4 regions of the Paenibacillus sp. sptzw28 genome follow, and region 1 is predicted to be linked to each of the others. Evidence: riboswitches for the same ligand, from Rfam matches in the RefSeq annotation. Region 1 holds a riboswitch; each other region holds the start of a gene.
What was found. Region 1 has a riboswitch for cyclic di-GMP ahead of KZ483_RS04335 (ATP-grasp domain-containing protein). Riboswitches for the same ligand answer to the same signal wherever they lie in the genome.
Positions count from the first base shown of each region.

Region 2: another riboswitch for cyclic di-GMP. It lies ahead of KZ483_RS28855 (F-box protein); the one in region 1 lies ahead of KZ483_RS04335 (ATP-grasp domain-containing protein).
Region 3: another riboswitch for cyclic di-GMP. It lies ahead of KZ483_RS05955 (GTP cyclohydrolase II); the one in region 1 lies ahead of KZ483_RS04335 (ATP-grasp domain-containing protein).
Region 4: another riboswitch for cyclic di-GMP. It lies ahead of KZ483_RS25325 (acetaldehyde dehydrogenase (acetylating)); the one in region 1 lies ahead of KZ483_RS04335 (ATP-grasp domain-containing protein).

Region 1 covers NZ_CP080545.1:916,534-920,665, forward strand. The annotation lists gene KZ483_RS04330 (methyl-accepting chemotaxis protein) at 1-670, opposite strand, end outside; gene KZ483_RS04335 (ATP-grasp domain-containing protein) at 806-1,993, opposite strand; cyclic di-GMP riboswitch class I at 2,069-2,154, opposite strand; gene KZ483_RS04340 (GyrI-like domain-containing protein) at 3,214-4,089, shown strand; gene KZ483_RS04345 (alpha/beta hydrolase family protein) at 4,123-4,132, shown strand, end outside.
Region 2 covers NZ_CP080545.1:6,079,571-6,083,702, reverse strand. The annotation lists gene KZ483_RS28200 (response regulator) at 1-966, shown strand, start outside; gene KZ483_RS28195 (HD-GYP domain-containing protein) at 1,206-1,736, shown strand; cyclic di-GMP riboswitch class I at 2,124-2,217, shown strand; gene KZ483_RS28855 (F-box protein) at 2,319-2,447, shown strand; gene KZ483_RS28190 (cadherin-like beta sandwich domain-containing protein) at 2,543-4,132, shown strand, end outside.
Region 3 covers NZ_CP080545.1:1,275,222-1,279,353, reverse strand. The annotation lists gene KZ483_RS05965 (beta-galactosidase) at 1-400, shown strand, start outside; gene KZ483_RS05960 (pentapeptide repeat-containing protein) at 461-1,336, shown strand; cyclic di-GMP riboswitch class I at 1,529-1,620, shown strand; gene KZ483_RS05955 (GTP cyclohydrolase II) at 1,802-2,554, shown strand; gene ribD (bifunctional diaminohydroxyphosphoribosylaminopyrimidine deaminase/5-amino-6-(5-phosphoribosylamino)uracil reductase RibD) at 2,571-3,668, shown strand; gene KZ483_RS05945 (hypothetical protein) at 3,659-3,979, opposite strand.
Region 4 covers NZ_CP080545.1:5,447,865-5,451,996, forward strand. The annotation lists gene KZ483_RS25305 (cupin domain-containing protein) at 1-318, shown strand, start outside; gene KZ483_RS25310 (DinB family protein) at 472-657, opposite strand; gene KZ483_RS25315 (hypothetical protein) at 737-979, opposite strand; gene KZ483_RS29220 (alpha-L-arabinofuranosidase C-terminal domain-containing protein) at 877-1,104, opposite strand; cyclic di-GMP riboswitch class I at 1,287-1,382, shown strand; gene KZ483_RS25325 (acetaldehyde dehydrogenase (acetylating)) at 1,562-2,452, shown strand; gene dmpG (4-hydroxy-2-oxovalerate aldolase) at 2,458-3,474, shown strand; gene KZ483_RS25335 (cupin domain-containing protein) at 3,508-3,843, shown strand; gene KZ483_RS25340 (SDR family NAD(P)-dependent oxidoreductase) at 3,865-4,132, shown strand, end outside.

The sequences.
Region 1 (4,132 bases):
CAAGTTTGATAAGAGGCTTGGTTATTCTGGTCGAGATAAAGATCATAATCGCTGTTCCGATCAGTATGAAGGCGATGGACAGCACCAAACATATCGTGATAACATTACTCTTCAAGTCCTTAATAAATTTGGCATTCATATCGATGCCTAACATGGAATCCGTTCCCGCAATGGAAAAATAGACGGATTTATGCACACCGTACTCATCTTCATAAATCTTGCTGAAAATCACTTCCGAAGGCCGGGACAACGTCGCAGCCTGCTCGGGAGTAAAGGGATAAGGCGTTAAATAGTCGTCCGTCCCGCTCAAGACCAAAATAACGTCCTGCCCGTTCACTTTACTCATAATATAGACTAATTGCACATTGTCGTTTTTACTAATGCGGTTTGCTATTTCATGCAGTTTCTGATAAGAGTCTTTATCTGTTTTGGCTTTATTGACCAAATCAGCCGTAACGCTGGCACTGTATGTATTCATGTTTGTTTTCAGAACTTGCTCAAAGCTGGGCAACAGGTGATTGTCGATAATGTGCATCGAGTAATAATAGAGCGTTAAGCTGAAGATGATCGAAAAGAGAGAAAGCGGTACAATGGCGGCTAAAGAAATTTTCTTTACGATGGAATCCTTGAAGCGCAGGGCGCTTACTAATTTGGTTGAGGCTGATTTCACGTAATTTGTCCCCTTTAAGAAATATAATAACTGTAGGCATAAATTTGCATAATACTGCAAATTTCAACAATTTTCGCAACAGGCTCAAAAGAAAACTGTAAAAAAAGAGTCTCCTCTTTCTTTACAGTTCCCCGGTCAGGAACTCATTGAATTGGCTTGACCGGCTTGTCCTCTAATTATATAGGAATCCAAATTCAACTTAATCAGCCTATGATTCTCCAGCATGGTTTCGCTGCGGTAAAAGACAACTGCGAACATATTGAATTCCTCCGGCATGACCCTGTACTCCAATATGTTTTGAAAATGTTGCTTGAAGCCTTCATGATTGAATCCCAGAATGTTGTGGCCGCTATCCAGCTCGTATTCCGCACAAAAGAAGCTGTATACCGCATCATCCATGCTTTTGGTGATAGTCTGCCAATCGGGTTTTTGTTGCAGAAAGAAGCTTTCATAGGAGTTGATACCGTAAGCGTGAATCCCTAACTCGGTTGTTCCGCATCCCGCGAACCGGAATGGATTGATTTCCACCGGTACGACGCTGCCTTTGCTCGTTTTCCGCACTTCCGCATGCAAAGGGAAATTGCGGAGCTCCAGCTTCTTGCCGATTTTGGATAAAAACTCGGTCAAGGGTACTAACATTTCCTGGATGACATGCTTGCTTGTATAATATATTCGGTCGCTTGTATCGCTTTCGTGCATAAATTTGCGTGCAAATACATTTAATATGACCGGTTGTCCATCGAAATCGAAATAAGCGTCAATGGCATATTCCGTACCGTCGATCCACTGCTCTATAATTACCTCGTTGGCATTGACTACGTCCTCCGAGTACATGTCTGCGCCTATGGTGAGGGCTTGCCGCGTAGAGCGGATTGCTTCTCTCCACTGACCCGCGTTCTCAACCCGATATACGCCGATGCTGGAATACCCGACCGAAGGCTTGACGATAACCGGGTACGGCAATTTGGCCGGATCGATTGAGTCCAATTCGTTCAAGTGTAAGCTCTGAAAATATAAATCAGGATAATCCGGCTTCATCAACTGACGGAAAGCAGCCTTGTTTTTGAAGATGCCGGCCTGTTGCCAAGCAGGGCGGTTCTGAAGATTTTGACCGAGGAGACGCAAAGATGCTTCGGAGTTGCACAAAAGAGGCTGGGGTTCATGGCTGCTTGTAAATCGGTGAAAAAAAGCTTGTTCTGAGAAACGGTTCAGTTCCGCTTCGTTAGATACGTGAACATCATCCGCTTTTAGAATGGGAACTTCGTATTTGCGCAGCGTTTGAGCCAATACTTCGGAGACATACGGTTTGGTGACGATGATCATCGAATCCCTCTCTCTTTATCGACGCGTGGACCAAAAGCTTTTATAACTAAAAGCGCCAGTGCCACAAGTCGTGAATTTGGTAACCCGGCCATCATAGTTCATAGAACGTTAGACCCGTGGCTTTGCGTCCTTGTTTTTCAACAAGTTTGCTTTTGACAAATTTCTATTCCAATTCCTTCCGACAACATCAATTATAATACCGTTTTGTCAGTACTATGTAAACATTTTGCCTTGCCGCTCGAATACTTCCAACTTGGACGAATGCTTTTATTCTACAAGTCCATCATCTCCTTCGTGGATAAAAATGCAAAAATCGCACACTGATTATATCGGCAATAAACATTGAAAAGATAAGGTGACTTTAAGTAACTTTGGGGTCACTCTAAGTCACCTTATCAAGCTGCCTATTCCAGCAGGATAGCCGACTCTCTATCATCAATGACATATGGGATGCCAAGATGATTGCTCAACAAGATGTTAACGGTGCCCTGAAACAACTCGATCTGAACAAGGTCGTGATCACTTTTCGTTCAATATAGGACCCGACAGTATCACTCGCCTGAAGGCTCATCACGGTCAGCAGCTTGATTGTCTGGATTACACGTAATGATTATTTTCTCGTCATAAGTGGTGAAGAAATAGATTTGGTTATTGAAAAGAAAGTTCCAGCAGATGAAGAAAAGGGTTTGTATATATGAATGGGATTTAACAACTGCTTAAAGGAGCTGGATAGATAATTTTCATTTCTTTTATTATTTTTATCGTCTTACCAAGGTCTGGTCATTTCAGCTAACGGGAGTTCAACCATTACACAGCGGCAGCCGGCCAAACGATCGGCTACTTTTTTAAGTTTTGACACCCTGGCACACATGTGACCCACCCCGCACGCCAACGGTCATTTTGCTGTAGAACGAAAATAAAGTAATAGACTGGAAAATAAAGTTGTAGACTAAGAAAATAAAGTTGTAGACCAGGAAAATAAAGTCTTAGACTAACGATGCATCATTAACCGAGGGACGGTCAGATTTGTTTAAAACCAGCGAGACTGAGCAATTGCCAGAGGTCGCTCTTTTGGCGAACCGAAGAGTGTGGCTGATTAGGAAACTATCTGCGCTTGGAAAGTAGTATTTGCTGTTGGGTAAAGTAAAATTCCGCAAAAAATATCAAAACAGAGCGTTCCATCTGTCGTAAAGTGAGTATATCGATATGGAGGCATTAAAGTGGATTATAAGGATTTGGTAATCAAGGCCATTACCTATATTGAGGATCATCTGACCGATCAGAGCTTAAGCACCAAGGTTATGGAGGCTGCGGGCTATTCGCCGTACCATTTTCACCGGATCTTCCTATCGGTTACGAGAAACTCCGTCTCGGAGTACATACGCAAGCGAAGATTGACACAAGCAGCATACGATTTATTTTATACCAACCAAAGGATCATAGATATTGCCATCTTGTACCGGTTCGAGTCTCAGGAATCCTTCGCCCGATCCTTTTGGAAAATGTTCTCCATCTCGCCTGGACAATTTCGAAAGCAAAGGGACATGAAGGACACGCTGTTCCGGGCAATGGAGAAGCTTCCTTTGGATGAAGTGGGGCTACAGCATTTGAATAAGAGCGTCTCCCTCGTGCCAGCTTTTGTCTGCCTGAATAAGCTACATCTGGTCGGCATGTCAATACCGGGTGTCAATTCGGACGAGGTCGGAAAGCTATGGCGGAGCTTTAGGCAGCGTTTGTTTGAAATTGAGCGAAAGCCGGATACGGAAGACATATTTTATGCGGTCATTGAACTTACAGGTAGGCAATGGGAAATCACGTATATCGCTTGTGTCGAGGTGGCTAGCGAGGAAAGTGTAGTTCCCTTGGGAATGGTCGCTAAGCTGCTCCCAGTGGTAACTTATGCGGTTTTTACTCATAAGGGGACATTATCGAGACTCAACGATACGTTCCAGTACATTTATGAAACGTGGTTACCCCAGTCAGGCAGCGTTCGTACGAATTGCCCGGAGTTTGTGCGTTACGACCATCGATATCTAGGACCGATGAACGAGGATTCGGTATTAGACATATATATTCCCGTTGGCTCGCCATATTAGGAGCATGTAACTCAAGGAGAGGAAGAGATCAAGATGAACAAAA
Region 2 (4,132 bases), 940 kb from region 1:
GAGACTATGAGGGGGAACGGCGATTTTGCCGTTATCAATGGGAAAACCGTTTCGGAGCGAATCGTTATACTGTCTTTTTTTCAAAACAGACAGACGGGAAGCGAAGAGGAATGGTTGGCTGCCATTACGGCTCGTTTGGGAACTCAGCTGCATGTATCCGTCGTCTCCAGCGGATATTATTCCAACCTGGAAGATACGGCGTCGATTTCGCAAACTGCCCGTTCCATGCTGTATAAACATATTTTATTCGGCGCTCCAGTCCGTTTATTTATAAAGGATGCCCAGCCGCCGGTCTTCGAAGTGGAATCCGATCCGTCTATGGAACGGAAGCTCGCAGCGGCTTTGGAGCGGGAAAACATCAATCTGTTCAAGGCAGAGATTCAATTACTGCTTGCAAAATGGAAGCAAAGACCTCTGAGGCAGAACATTCTGGAAAGAAAGCTGCAGCGAATTTTAACGCTCCTATCCCAGCATACGGGGAAAGCTGCTTATTACACCGGCGAAATGCTCGAAATCGATGTGAACCAGATGGTCCTGCAATCAAAGGATTACCAAGCAATTTTCAATTATACGTGCACAATTATTGACTTCCTCTCCTTTTATAACAAGAACGATAAAGGCGAGAGGGAGAACGATAAATTGGCGGAAAAAATCGAACAGTTTCTGCTGGAACATTACACAGAGCAAATTAATCATCAAACGCTGTCTGAGAGATTCGGTCTTGTGCCTTCTTACCTGAGTAAAGTTTTCATCAAATACAAAGGGCTCTCGCCCGCCAAATATATCGTGAGGCTCCGAATCGAGACGGCCAAGAAACTATTGGTGGAACATCCGGGTTGGCTCGCCAAAGATATTGCAGAACTCGTCGGGTATCCTGACCCAAACTATTTCAGCCGGATTTTCAAACGTGAAACAGGAATGTATCCATCCCAGTATCGGGAACAAAAAGGAGAAATCATGGTCTGATGGATATGTAACGCCGGAGCAAATAATCCCATCCTGGCAAATCGTGTACGCCGAGTATATGACCCGGAAGCATCAGCCGGGGTTTTGATTGGTGGCAGACAAAAAATCCATCCCACTAGTTTTAAAAAATCCATCCAAAAAACGGATTGAGCATGGTACAAATTAATGAATGGAACAATTGATAAGTCAGGTTCCTCTTTATATTCAATGCGGTTTCTTACGAGAAAGGGGAAGGACGAATGATCAGTGAAACCGGCACTGCTATTCGAACCTTAAGCAGCAAAGCTCAATCGTTAACCGTGGACAAATGGATGGGATTCTTGCAAAGAAAATGCCCGGACACCTTTCGACATTCGGAAAGAGTCGCCCTTTTAGCCGGGAATGCGGCTGCATCTTTCGGACTTGACTCCCGAGACACGACTGCTCTGATACGCGGTTGTTTCCTGCATGATGTGGGCAAAACCATGATTCCGGGCGAAGTGCTCCGCAATAGGAAACCGCTTAACCCAATGCGGTTAAACTTAATGCGGCTGCATCCGCAATTGGGTGCCGAACTGCTTGAAAATCTCTCGATACAGGACCCCGAAGTTATCGCGGTCGTTCGTTACCATCATGAGAGATGGGACGGTAAAGGGTATCCGGAAGGCTTGTCCGGCGAAGAAATCCCCTATCTTGCCCGCATATGCGCCGTTATCGAGGCCTATGACAGTATGATTTCCAAGCGGCCCTACCGTCATGACGGAGGAAGAGGCGAGGTTCGAGCTTGTTAAAAATTGCGGAACGCAATTTGACAGCAGCGTGGTGCGCTGTTTTCTCATTTCGTTACAGAAATGAACAAGTCCGTTCTCGTCCTGCAACTCTATTTAGGGACGAGTCAAGGCACTAAAGCCTCTCGTCGGATTACTGTTCGACAGGCCGGCCCAGTTGCCGCGTTAATGATAGACCCGGTCCACACTGAATGTGACCGGTTTTTTTCTGTCCGGAAAAGTCCGATTGAAACGTTTCGCTCAACTGAAAATCCAAAAAATCCATCTCATGATTTTAAAAAAAGCCATCCAAAAAAAAAGAAGATCATGGTAAAACGTATATACACGGTTCAAGTTAACTAATTCGTATTCGACAGTCAACCAACGCAGTAAACGACAATTAAATACTTCGTACGACAACGGCAAAGCCACTGAAAGGTGGTGACGCAAAGCTATAGGGGCTTAAGTGGATCGAATGCATCCAACATGCCAGCCAGTTACCGAATACGGCGGAAACCCCCGTCTATTTAGCAACAGTAGACGGGGGTTTCTGTTATTTGAAAGGGGTGATGCAGCTGAAAGATAAGGTTACCAGCACACTTATTTATGCCGCTTCACGTCAACGCCGGAGTTATTTATCCGCTAACGGATGGACGGGATATGCTGATTATCGGCCAAGCGATCCGGAGATATGAAGGAGGCATTATTACGATAACGGAATGCGGGCAGGCATAGCCGTGATACGGGGATTTGAAAATCTTCTCCTCGAATCATAACGCCTGTCTGTTTCCGGCTTGGGGATAACAAAAAAATTACGGAGGGTTTCCATCATGCAATTTACTCAACGAAAACGAATCGGGTTATTCAGACGCATCGTTTCCGCAACACTCAGCGGACTCATGGTATTTTCAGCGGTTGCATCCTTACTTTTGTCCCCCACCTCCGCAGCTGCGGCGGCAACGCCTGTGACGAGGGTGTTGCAGTACTGGACTAACGGGTATACCGCTATGAAGGATGCGCTCGTCGCGCAAGAACAGGGAACAACGAACTTTGGCAATTCAGCAGCGCTTATCATTGGTAATTTGGCGACCGGGCAGAGATATACGTTTCTCCAATTCGATCTTGCGTCCATCCCGCAGAACGCCGAGATTACGAGCGCGAAGCTGGAGCTGTACTTAAATGATGCCAGGGTGAGCAGCAACATAGGAACCACCAATGTGCCAATCGCTATCCATCAAGTGACAAAGGATTGGCAGGAGAATACGCTTACCTGGAACAACGCGGTAAGCACCCCAATCTATAACACGACGCCAATTTCAAGCCAGATGACGACAAGCGTTGCGAACGGTTCCTGGAATGCATTCGATGTGCTGGGTCTGACGCAGCAGTGGGTGTCTGGAACGGCAGCGAACTACGGAATCATGCTTAAGAGAGATAATTCCACGGATGCGTCAGATTTCAACAAGGGATTCGATTCCAGCGAAGGAACCACCCGTCCCAAATTAACGATCACATATAGCGTACCGGCTACGGACTTCACCGTTGCGCCTGCGGAGCTTACCCTAATCCAGGGAGGAAGCGGCACCAGGCTGAAAGCCGACTTTACACCGGATAATGCCACGGATCAGAGTGTGACGTGGACGTCCAGCGATTCTTCGGTCGCGGCGGTGGACGCGAATGGATACGTGACGCCGGGCGCCAACCTCGGGAATGCCACGATCACAGCGACGACGGCGGACGGGTTAACGGCGACAAGCACGGTAACCGTCAGAGCCCCCGCTGCGAGCGACAAGCCGGTCACTACGACGCAGGTCGTGCTGCAGCAAGGGCTGAACGGGTATGTCGGTACAGACGATACCAGTGTCCACGAATATAATACCTATCCTGATACCAACTGGGGCGCTTACGACCGGACATATGTTGGCCGTGTTGCGGCTTATGTGAATGACAGAAAGAGGGCGTTGCACAAATTCGACATGTCGTCCATCCCCGCCAATGCCATTATTACAAGCGCGACGCTGGAGCTTTATCTCCTCGACGCAGCCAACAATACCGTCTCCATGGGCGCGCGGGAGATTCTCGAGCCTTGGGTGGAAGGGAACAAGAGCGGGACTGCTGCATCGGCTGGCGAAACAACATGGAACAACCAGCCCTTATACGACGCCGCGACGGTCGACATCCAATCGGTCAGCTACACGCCTAACACCTGGAAAACCTTTACGTTGACCGGTACGGTGCGGCAGTGGGTCGAAGGCGGCAAGCCGAACTACGGCGTGGAAATTGTCGATCAAGACGAAGCTACGAATGTAGCGAACTATAAAATATTCGCTTCCTCTGAATATTCCGACTCCACGAAGCGACCGATTCTGCGGATCAATTACTATATCCCCGCGACAGGCGTCGACGTGACGCCGTCGGCC
Region 3 (4,132 bases), 360 kb from region 1:
GGAACGCAGCATGATTGAGCATATCAGCAAACGGCTGGACAAGCCGGTCATGATCGGCGAGTTCCATTTTGGGGCTGCCGACGTCGGCATGCTGGCCTACGGTATTCGGGCAGTTGCGACCCAGGATGACCGCGGCTTGGCATACCGGTACTTTGTAGAGCAGGCGGCTTCCATACCGGAACTGATCGGGGTTCATTATTTCCAGCTGAACGACCAACCTGTGTTAGGACGCTTCGACGGCGAGAACTATCAAATTGGGGTTGTGGATGTATGTCAACAGCCTTATCGTCCTTTTGTCGAGGCCATGAAACAGGCGCACGAACGGATGTATAATATTCGTACCGGAACGGCGGAACCCTGTGCTAATTCCCCGGTTGAAATACCGAAAACGGGATTCTGATTCACTGAGTTATGCAAGCACTGAGTACTGTGTTATGCCGGAACTGAAGGAGACCAGACAATGTCTAATAATCAAGAATCTTCTGGGCTTTTCCAGGGCGGCAGCCGGCTCCTTCTGCAAGCCGACTGCGAGGCATGCTTCGGCTTGTGCTGTGCTGCCCTGCCGTTCTCGGCTTCGGCAGACTTCGCAATTGACAAAGCTGCCGGGCAGCCCTGCCAAAACCTGCAGCCGGACTTCCGCTGCGGCGTTCACGGCAGTCTCAGGCAGCTGGGCTTCCCAGGATGCACTGTTTATGATTGCTTTGGCGCGGGGCAGCAGGTTTCCCAAGTGACCTTCGGCGGGCAGGACTGGCGGCAAGCCCCGGAAACCGCAAAACAAATGTTTGAAGTATTTCCGGTCATGAGGCACCTCCATGAACTCCTTTGGTATCTGAGTGAAGCGCTATCGTTTCCGCCAGCCCGTGTGATGCGGGATGCTCTCCGTTCTGCCCTGGAAGAAACGGAGCGCCTTACTCATCTTGCTCCCGATTCACTAATCGAACTGGATGTTGCCGAATATCGGGCAGATGTCAACGCTTTGCTCGTGGAGGCCAGTGAACTTGTCAGAGCCGAAGCACTTCGCTCCCTGAAGGGCTCCCCGAACCGTCGCAAGACGTACGGCCGAGGGGCTGACCTTATCGGTGCGAAGCTGAAGGGGGCCGATCTTAGAGGCGCCAATTTGAGAGGGGCTTACCTTATTGCAGCCGACCTCAGAGGTGCCGACCTGAGAGCGGCTGACCTTATTGGAGCTGATTTCCGGGATACTGATCTCAGAGGCGCTAACCTTACTGAAAGTATTTTTCTCACACAAGCTCAGGTGAACGCTGCCAAAGGGGATATGACTACAAAACTGCCCCCGTCACTTATTCACCCGGCGCACTGGTCCTCCCTCGAATAATAGGTAGGTCAGCACGGACCCTATCGACTGATGTCGAAAAATCATGATTATTCTTGCTTTTCTTGAATTTGTATCTTATATTCATTGTGTAGTCAGTTAAACATGCTTTAGAGTATAATGACATTTTTTACTAATTTTTACCTGCCCTTTCGCAGTGATTGCGGCGGCAGGAGTGCTTTTTTGAAATATTTCGTACGATAATGGCAAACCCGCTGAAAAGCGGCGACGCAAAGCTAAAGGGGCTAATGCGGATCAAATATCCGCTATGCCAGCCAGCTACCGAATACGACGGCTCAGCCCCGTCTATTCACTCTCACGTGTAGACGGGTTTTTTTGCCGTCCGCGGAAGATCTGCCCAAGCTGAATAACTATCAGGAGGTGCGGTGACAGGTAAGCAAAGTGATTTCAGTTGAGAGACGGGGCCATCATACCACCGATAACTATACAAACAGAGGAGATGGATTCATGAATAAGAACCAGGTTAACAATGCTCTGGCTGATAAAACAACTATTCTAAAACAACAGCAAAGTCCTGATATAGCTCTTGTAGGCCCGGTGAGGCTTCCTGTTCAATTGGACGACCAGGAGATCGATTTCAAATGGTATTCCTGGCTGAATTTAGGCAGCGCTTCCATGCAGATGGATGATGTACTCAAATTTTTACCTCATGCAGAATTAGCTTCCTACCAACAATCCTCCGTGCTTGTATACGGTGATTTTGCCAATAGAGAGAATGCCTTAATCCGGATGCACAGCATTTGCCACACGGGAGATATATTTGGAAGTAAACGATGCGATTGCGGCTATCAATTACGGAAATCCATGCGAATGATTGTCGATAACGGCTGCGGGGCATTATTCTATTTGGCCAATCACGAGGGCCGTGGAATTGGACTTTTTTCCAAATCATTAGCTTATATCCTGCAGGATGAAGGATGCGATACTGTAGAGGCAAATCTTAGTCTTGGCTTCGCTGACGATCAAAGATCCTATGAAGAGGCGATACGCGTACTCCAAGGTTTGCGGCAAAAACCGGTAAGTTTAATAACGAACAATCCCAGGAAATTGCAGTCATTGCGGGAAAAAGGTCTCTTAACCGATAACCATGTATCCATTTGGGGGGATGTATCCAAGCACAACACTCGTTATTTGGCAACGAAGGTTGAAAAATCGGGTCATATTTATAACGCTATGACTGAAAGCGTCAAACTGGGATGAGGAGCCGGATTACAACATGAACTCAGACCAACATTTTATGAAACTCGCATTGGACATGGCGGCTACGGCGATTGGAAAAACGAATCCGAATCCGGTTGTTGGCGCCATCATCGTTAATGATGGACAAATTGTCGGCCTCGGCGTTCATCGTAAGGCGGGTGAACCCCATGCTGAGGTGCACGCTTTCCAAATGGCAAGCGGCCATACAAGGGGAGCAACATTGTACGTTACGCTGGAGCCTTGCTCTCATTTCGGGAAGACCCCTCCTTGCGCAGAACTGATTCGAAGCTCCGGGATCGCACGGGTTGTTGTGGCCATGCAGGATCCGAATCCGATGGTTGCCGGACGCGGCATTCAATTGCTGCGAGAGGAGGGAATCGAGGTCGAGGTTGGCGTACTGGAATCGGAAGCCAGACGACTCAATGAACAATTCGTGCATCATATGACACACCGGCGGCCTTTTTTCATCTCCAAGGCTGCTATGACCTTGGACGGGAAATTAGCTGCGTCAACAGGGCATTCCAAGTGGATCACAGGCGAGGAAGCACAGCTTGAGGTACATCAAATAAGGAACGAGGTCGACGCCATATTGGTCGGGATAAATACGGTATTGACCGATAATCCTCACCTGACCACCCGTTTGCCGGAAGGGGGAAAGAATCCCATCCGTATTATCCTTGATTCGCAGTTGAGGCTGCCGGATGATGCCCATGTAACCGACTGTTCGGAGGTTCAAACTTGGGTTGTCACCAAGTTGGATGCTGACCCGGAAAAAGTATATAAGCTGGAACAGATGGGAGTTGAAGTGCTGTCCGTCCCTGAAACCAGGTTCGGATTGGATCTGCATGCGCTTTCGGATATTTTGCACCGCCGGGGAGTAACCTCTCTACTGGTGGAGGGTGGGAGCGAAGTAAACGGCTCATTTCTACGCGCTAATCTTATTGACAAGTGGATAATTTATATCGCTCCGAAGGTATTGGGGGGACGGCATTCCATTACACCCTATGGGGGTGAAGACTTAGAATTGATGGATGAAGCGATCAAGGTTAAGGTCCATTCCGTTCGACAATGCGGCGAAGATATTTGCATTACGGCCTATCCTGCTTACAACTGAAAGCCCACGATCTCTGTATCAGAGTAGTAGCGAATTGCTTTTCCCTTTTTTTCAGCATACTCAATTTCTCTTCTTGTACTGCTACCTATGTAACCATCAACGTCAATGACGAATATTTCATCGGAAATATCGATTTTCCGGAAATGTAAGTTTCCGAGTAATTGAGCCTGTTCTTGTGTGATTTCAACCTCTTCACTCTGCTCAAAGAAGGCAAGGCTGATTACTATATTTCCTTGAAGTGTAAGAAATGCGTTTGCTTGTTCAAATTGATTTTTGAATTTGGTAGAGCCGCACAAAGTTATAATCTTCATAATTAAGCCTTTCTCGGTTAATCGACTTGTTCTTCTGTCTATTTGAATACAAGTAAAAACAGTCGGCTTCACGTTCATCGGTGATTCACCGTTACCATCGGTTGGTAAAAATAAAAAACAGGCTCAATTTCGCCGCTACTCTATTATAGCTAA
Region 4 (4,132 bases), 1.6 Mb from region 1:
TCTCTTGGGTTAACCAGCATGGAGGTGTCGCTCAATCAGCTGCCCCCCCGGGGGGAGGTGCCTTTCTATCATAAGCACAAGGAGAATGAGGAGTTGTACGTAATTATTCGCGGCCGGGGGCAGGTTCAAGTTGACGGCGAAATTCTCGAGGTGACGGAAGGAAGCGCCGTACGCATGGCACCGCAAGGTGTGCGTACCCTGCGGAATACGTCCGAGACAGAGGATTTGTACTTTATTGTCATCCAGGCCAAGGAACACAGCTTGACCCAATGGGTCATGACCGACGGCATTATTCTCGAAGAACCCGTGAAGTGGTGATTTAACGAAGGGAACAAAGCTTTCAGTTCAGATAAAAGCCCTGAGCCCGCTCACCCCTAAGTTGAAAATTTTTATTCCTTTGAACGTTCCTCGCATCTTTTGGAACAGCAAAGAGGCAGACGCCGAGCCGGCACTGCCTCTTAAATATATCTATCATTTGTTCGTCGCGTGGGCTGCGCGCATGGCTGCGGTTTCCTCTTCGTTCGGTCCGTAGATGCCGGGAGCCGTAAGTCCCGCTTGACGTATCAGAATCGTCATCTGCCCGCGGTGATGAATTTGGTGGCGTTTGGGGTATTTTATCAGGAATAGCCTTAGCATTTTATACCTTGTATTCGTTATCGTATTCGGTACAATGGTTGCAAGGTGTGCCGCCAAGCTGGCGTACCACGAGGGCGTACCGCTGCTGTTTCGAGTTCCGTTACGTTACTACAAGAACGTTTACGGAATGGGGCTGAATTTCAACTGTAAGATCAGATTGCGCATTCCAATGTAACGGCTGTTCGATGACGCGAACCTGCTCTTTCCCAATATCGTTGTAAGCATCTTTCGAATCGCCGGTCACACTATAAAGAACGGCATTCGAATGCTGCACTGCACTGCCCTTGTATTGACGGTCGGTGCGAAATTCGCCATTCCAATTACATCGCTGTGTTTGAGACACTGATTTATAAAACAAGCGGTAAACACAGTATCCGCCATTGTGTAGCTGGAATTGATGTCGTTTTCATCCCTCGGTGTTAAATAATCCGCGGTTCCGGAGTTAATATGCGATGATGAAGATTCCATTCGTCATAGGCAATACGAATTTTGCCTAAATAGCCGAGTGAACCGAGCTATAAGAAACCCTTTGCGCATCCTTTTATTATAATGATTTCTAATATAGTATTATAATCAAAATAGTATAATATGCCTATTTTAAAATATAGTAATATCATGTAAATTGACAATATACGACAACAGAATATTTCGTACGATAATGGCAAACCCGCTGAAAAGCGGCGACGCAAAGCTATAGGGGCTAAGGCGGAAAGCACCACCATTCGCTATGCCTGCCAGTTACCGAATACGACGGCAGCCTCCGTCTATTCATTCTAATAATGCTGATGGGAGGTTTTTTGTGCTGCTTAAAATTAATTAAATCGTCTGGCAGGAAAGAAATGTGAGTATTGGAGTTAATATTTTCTCAAAAGTCGGAAAATTCAGAATTAAATCCATGCACTTTTTGCGCCAAGGAGGATTTAAAATGAGCAGTGGGAAGATCAAGGTTGCAATTATAGGCAGCGGCAATATCGGGACAGACTTACTAAAAAAAACGATGAGATCGCCTCATTTGGAGTGTACACTGTTTGTGGGTAGAAACTTGGAATCGCCCGGGATGATTATAGCCAGAGATTTAGGAATACATGTTTCGGATAAAAAAATTGATGCTATTGTAGATTACGCTCATATGTACGATATTGTTTTCGATGCCACTTCTGCATTTTCTCATGCTCAACATGCAATAGTTTTTAGAAGGCTTCGAAAGTTTGTTATAGATATGACTCCGTCAAAAATTGGGGAAATGTGTGTTCCTGCGGTAAATTTAAGTGAATGCTTGACGCTTGATAACGTAAATATGGTTACATGCGGGGGACAAGCTTCCGTACCGGTAGCGTATGCGATCGGACAATCCCATGAACGGGTCGAATATATTGAAGTGGTATCCAGTATTGCTTCCAAGAGCGCCGGTCCGGCTACAAGATCCAACCTTGACGAATATATCGAAAATACGGAGGAAGCGATCCGAAAATTCTCCCGATGTAATAAAGCTAAAGCTATTATTAATTTAAACCCCGCAGAGCCTTGCATTGACATGCAAACCACCATTTATGCCAAGGTTCATAATCCCAATCTGGAGCTGCTTCATAGAAATTTGAACCGAATTATTTCTAAGATGCAATCTTATGTTCCAGGCTATCAATTAATTATCCCTCCTACTATAGAAGACGGCCGAATTGTAGTAATGATTAAAGTGCAGGGACTTGGAGACTACTTGCCCCCGTATGCCGGAAATCTTGATATTATCAATTGTGCCGCCATTGCTACTGCAGAAGAGTATGCTTCAAAGCTGGCGGGCATAGAGAAAGGGGCGTAATCCAGGTGTCCACGGTTCTAATCAGTGATCCAACCCTAAGAGACGGTTCCCATGCCGTACGTCATCAGTTAACCAGAGAACAGATGTATAACTACATGCTCATAGCCGATGCGGCAGGTATTCCGATTATTGAAGTCGGGCACGGCAATGGCCTTGGAGCATCTTCATTGCAATTAGGCGAATCTCTTGTTCGGGATGAAGAAATTTTTGAGCTGGCGTCAAGCACTTTACGTCATACGAAAATAGGAATCCATGTTATACCGGGTGTAGCTACGATAAACGATTTGAAAGCAGCGTTAGACCTGGGTGTGCATGTTGTCAGGGTCGCTTCTCATTGCACTGAAGCCGATATCACTAAGAGGCACATTGAGTATGCCTTGGATAGAGGGCGGGAAGCTTATGGAGTATTGATGATGAGCCATATGGCGTCTATTGAATTACTTACGCAGGAAGCGTTAAAAATGCAATCGTATGGGGCACACGGTGTAATCATTATGGATTCTGCCGGAGTTTATTTGCCGGAAGACGTTATTGAGCGGGTAAAAGCACTCACCGGCACAATAAACATACCTGTAGGGTTTCATGCACATAACAACCTAGGCCATGCCATAGCAAATTCGGTTGCAGCTTTAAGTGGAGGAGCTAGAATACTGGATGGTACGATTCGGGGATTCGGAGCCGGGGCTGGCAATGCCCAATTGGAGGTACTGATCGCAGTATTAAATAGATTGGGCTATACCACTAATATTGACTTATCAAAGCTCCTTGAAGGAGCAAACATTGCAGAGAAGACAATCATCGAAAAAGTACCGACTATCAATTCTACAAGTGTTATAAGCGGATTGGCCGGCGTATTTTCAGGCTTTGCAAAACCTGTTGAACTCTTATCCCAAAAATATAATGTAGACCCCCATAAAGTATTTATGGAGTTAGGAAGAAGAAAAATTATTGCCGGTCAAGAAGATATGATTATTGAAGTTGTACATGAGATCGCCGAATCAGAAGCTGTGGTCTCCAACTAAGTAAGCGGAATCTTAAATAAAGGGTGATATTATATGATGACAGATCGGGATAAAGTAGAAGTAGCCTATCCATTCAAAGGTGTAGAAAGAAGAGTGCTGGCTTATAATAACAAACTAATGCTTGTTGAACATTTAATAGCAAAAGGATCCCTATTTCCGCTGCATAGTCATTATCATGAACAAATCTTTTACATTACAGAAGGAAAAGTAAGGGTTATTTGCAACAATGAGGAGTACGAAGTAAAGGCCGGCGGGAGCTTTGTAATTCCTGGCGGGATAGAACATAGCGTATACGCTATTGAAGACACGGTTTCATTGGATATTTTCAATCCGGCCCGTGAAGATTATATGCCGCAGATAACTGTTTAAAATCAAAGGAGCAAACAATCGATGGATTTGATACTCAAGGGAAAAGTTGCGCTCATCACCGGTGGGAGTAAAGGAATCGGCCTTGAAACAGCGGTAATGTTTGCCAAAGAAGGCGCTATGGTTGCGATTTGCGCAAGAAATGAAGAGCAATTAACTACCGCTGCTGCGCATATCAGGAATCAATCCGGATCTGATGTACTTATGATAAAGGTAGACGTAACGAAGTCCGAGGATTGCGAAAAAGCGGTCGCCGATACTGTACTGCGCTTCGGTCGGCTGGATATTTTAG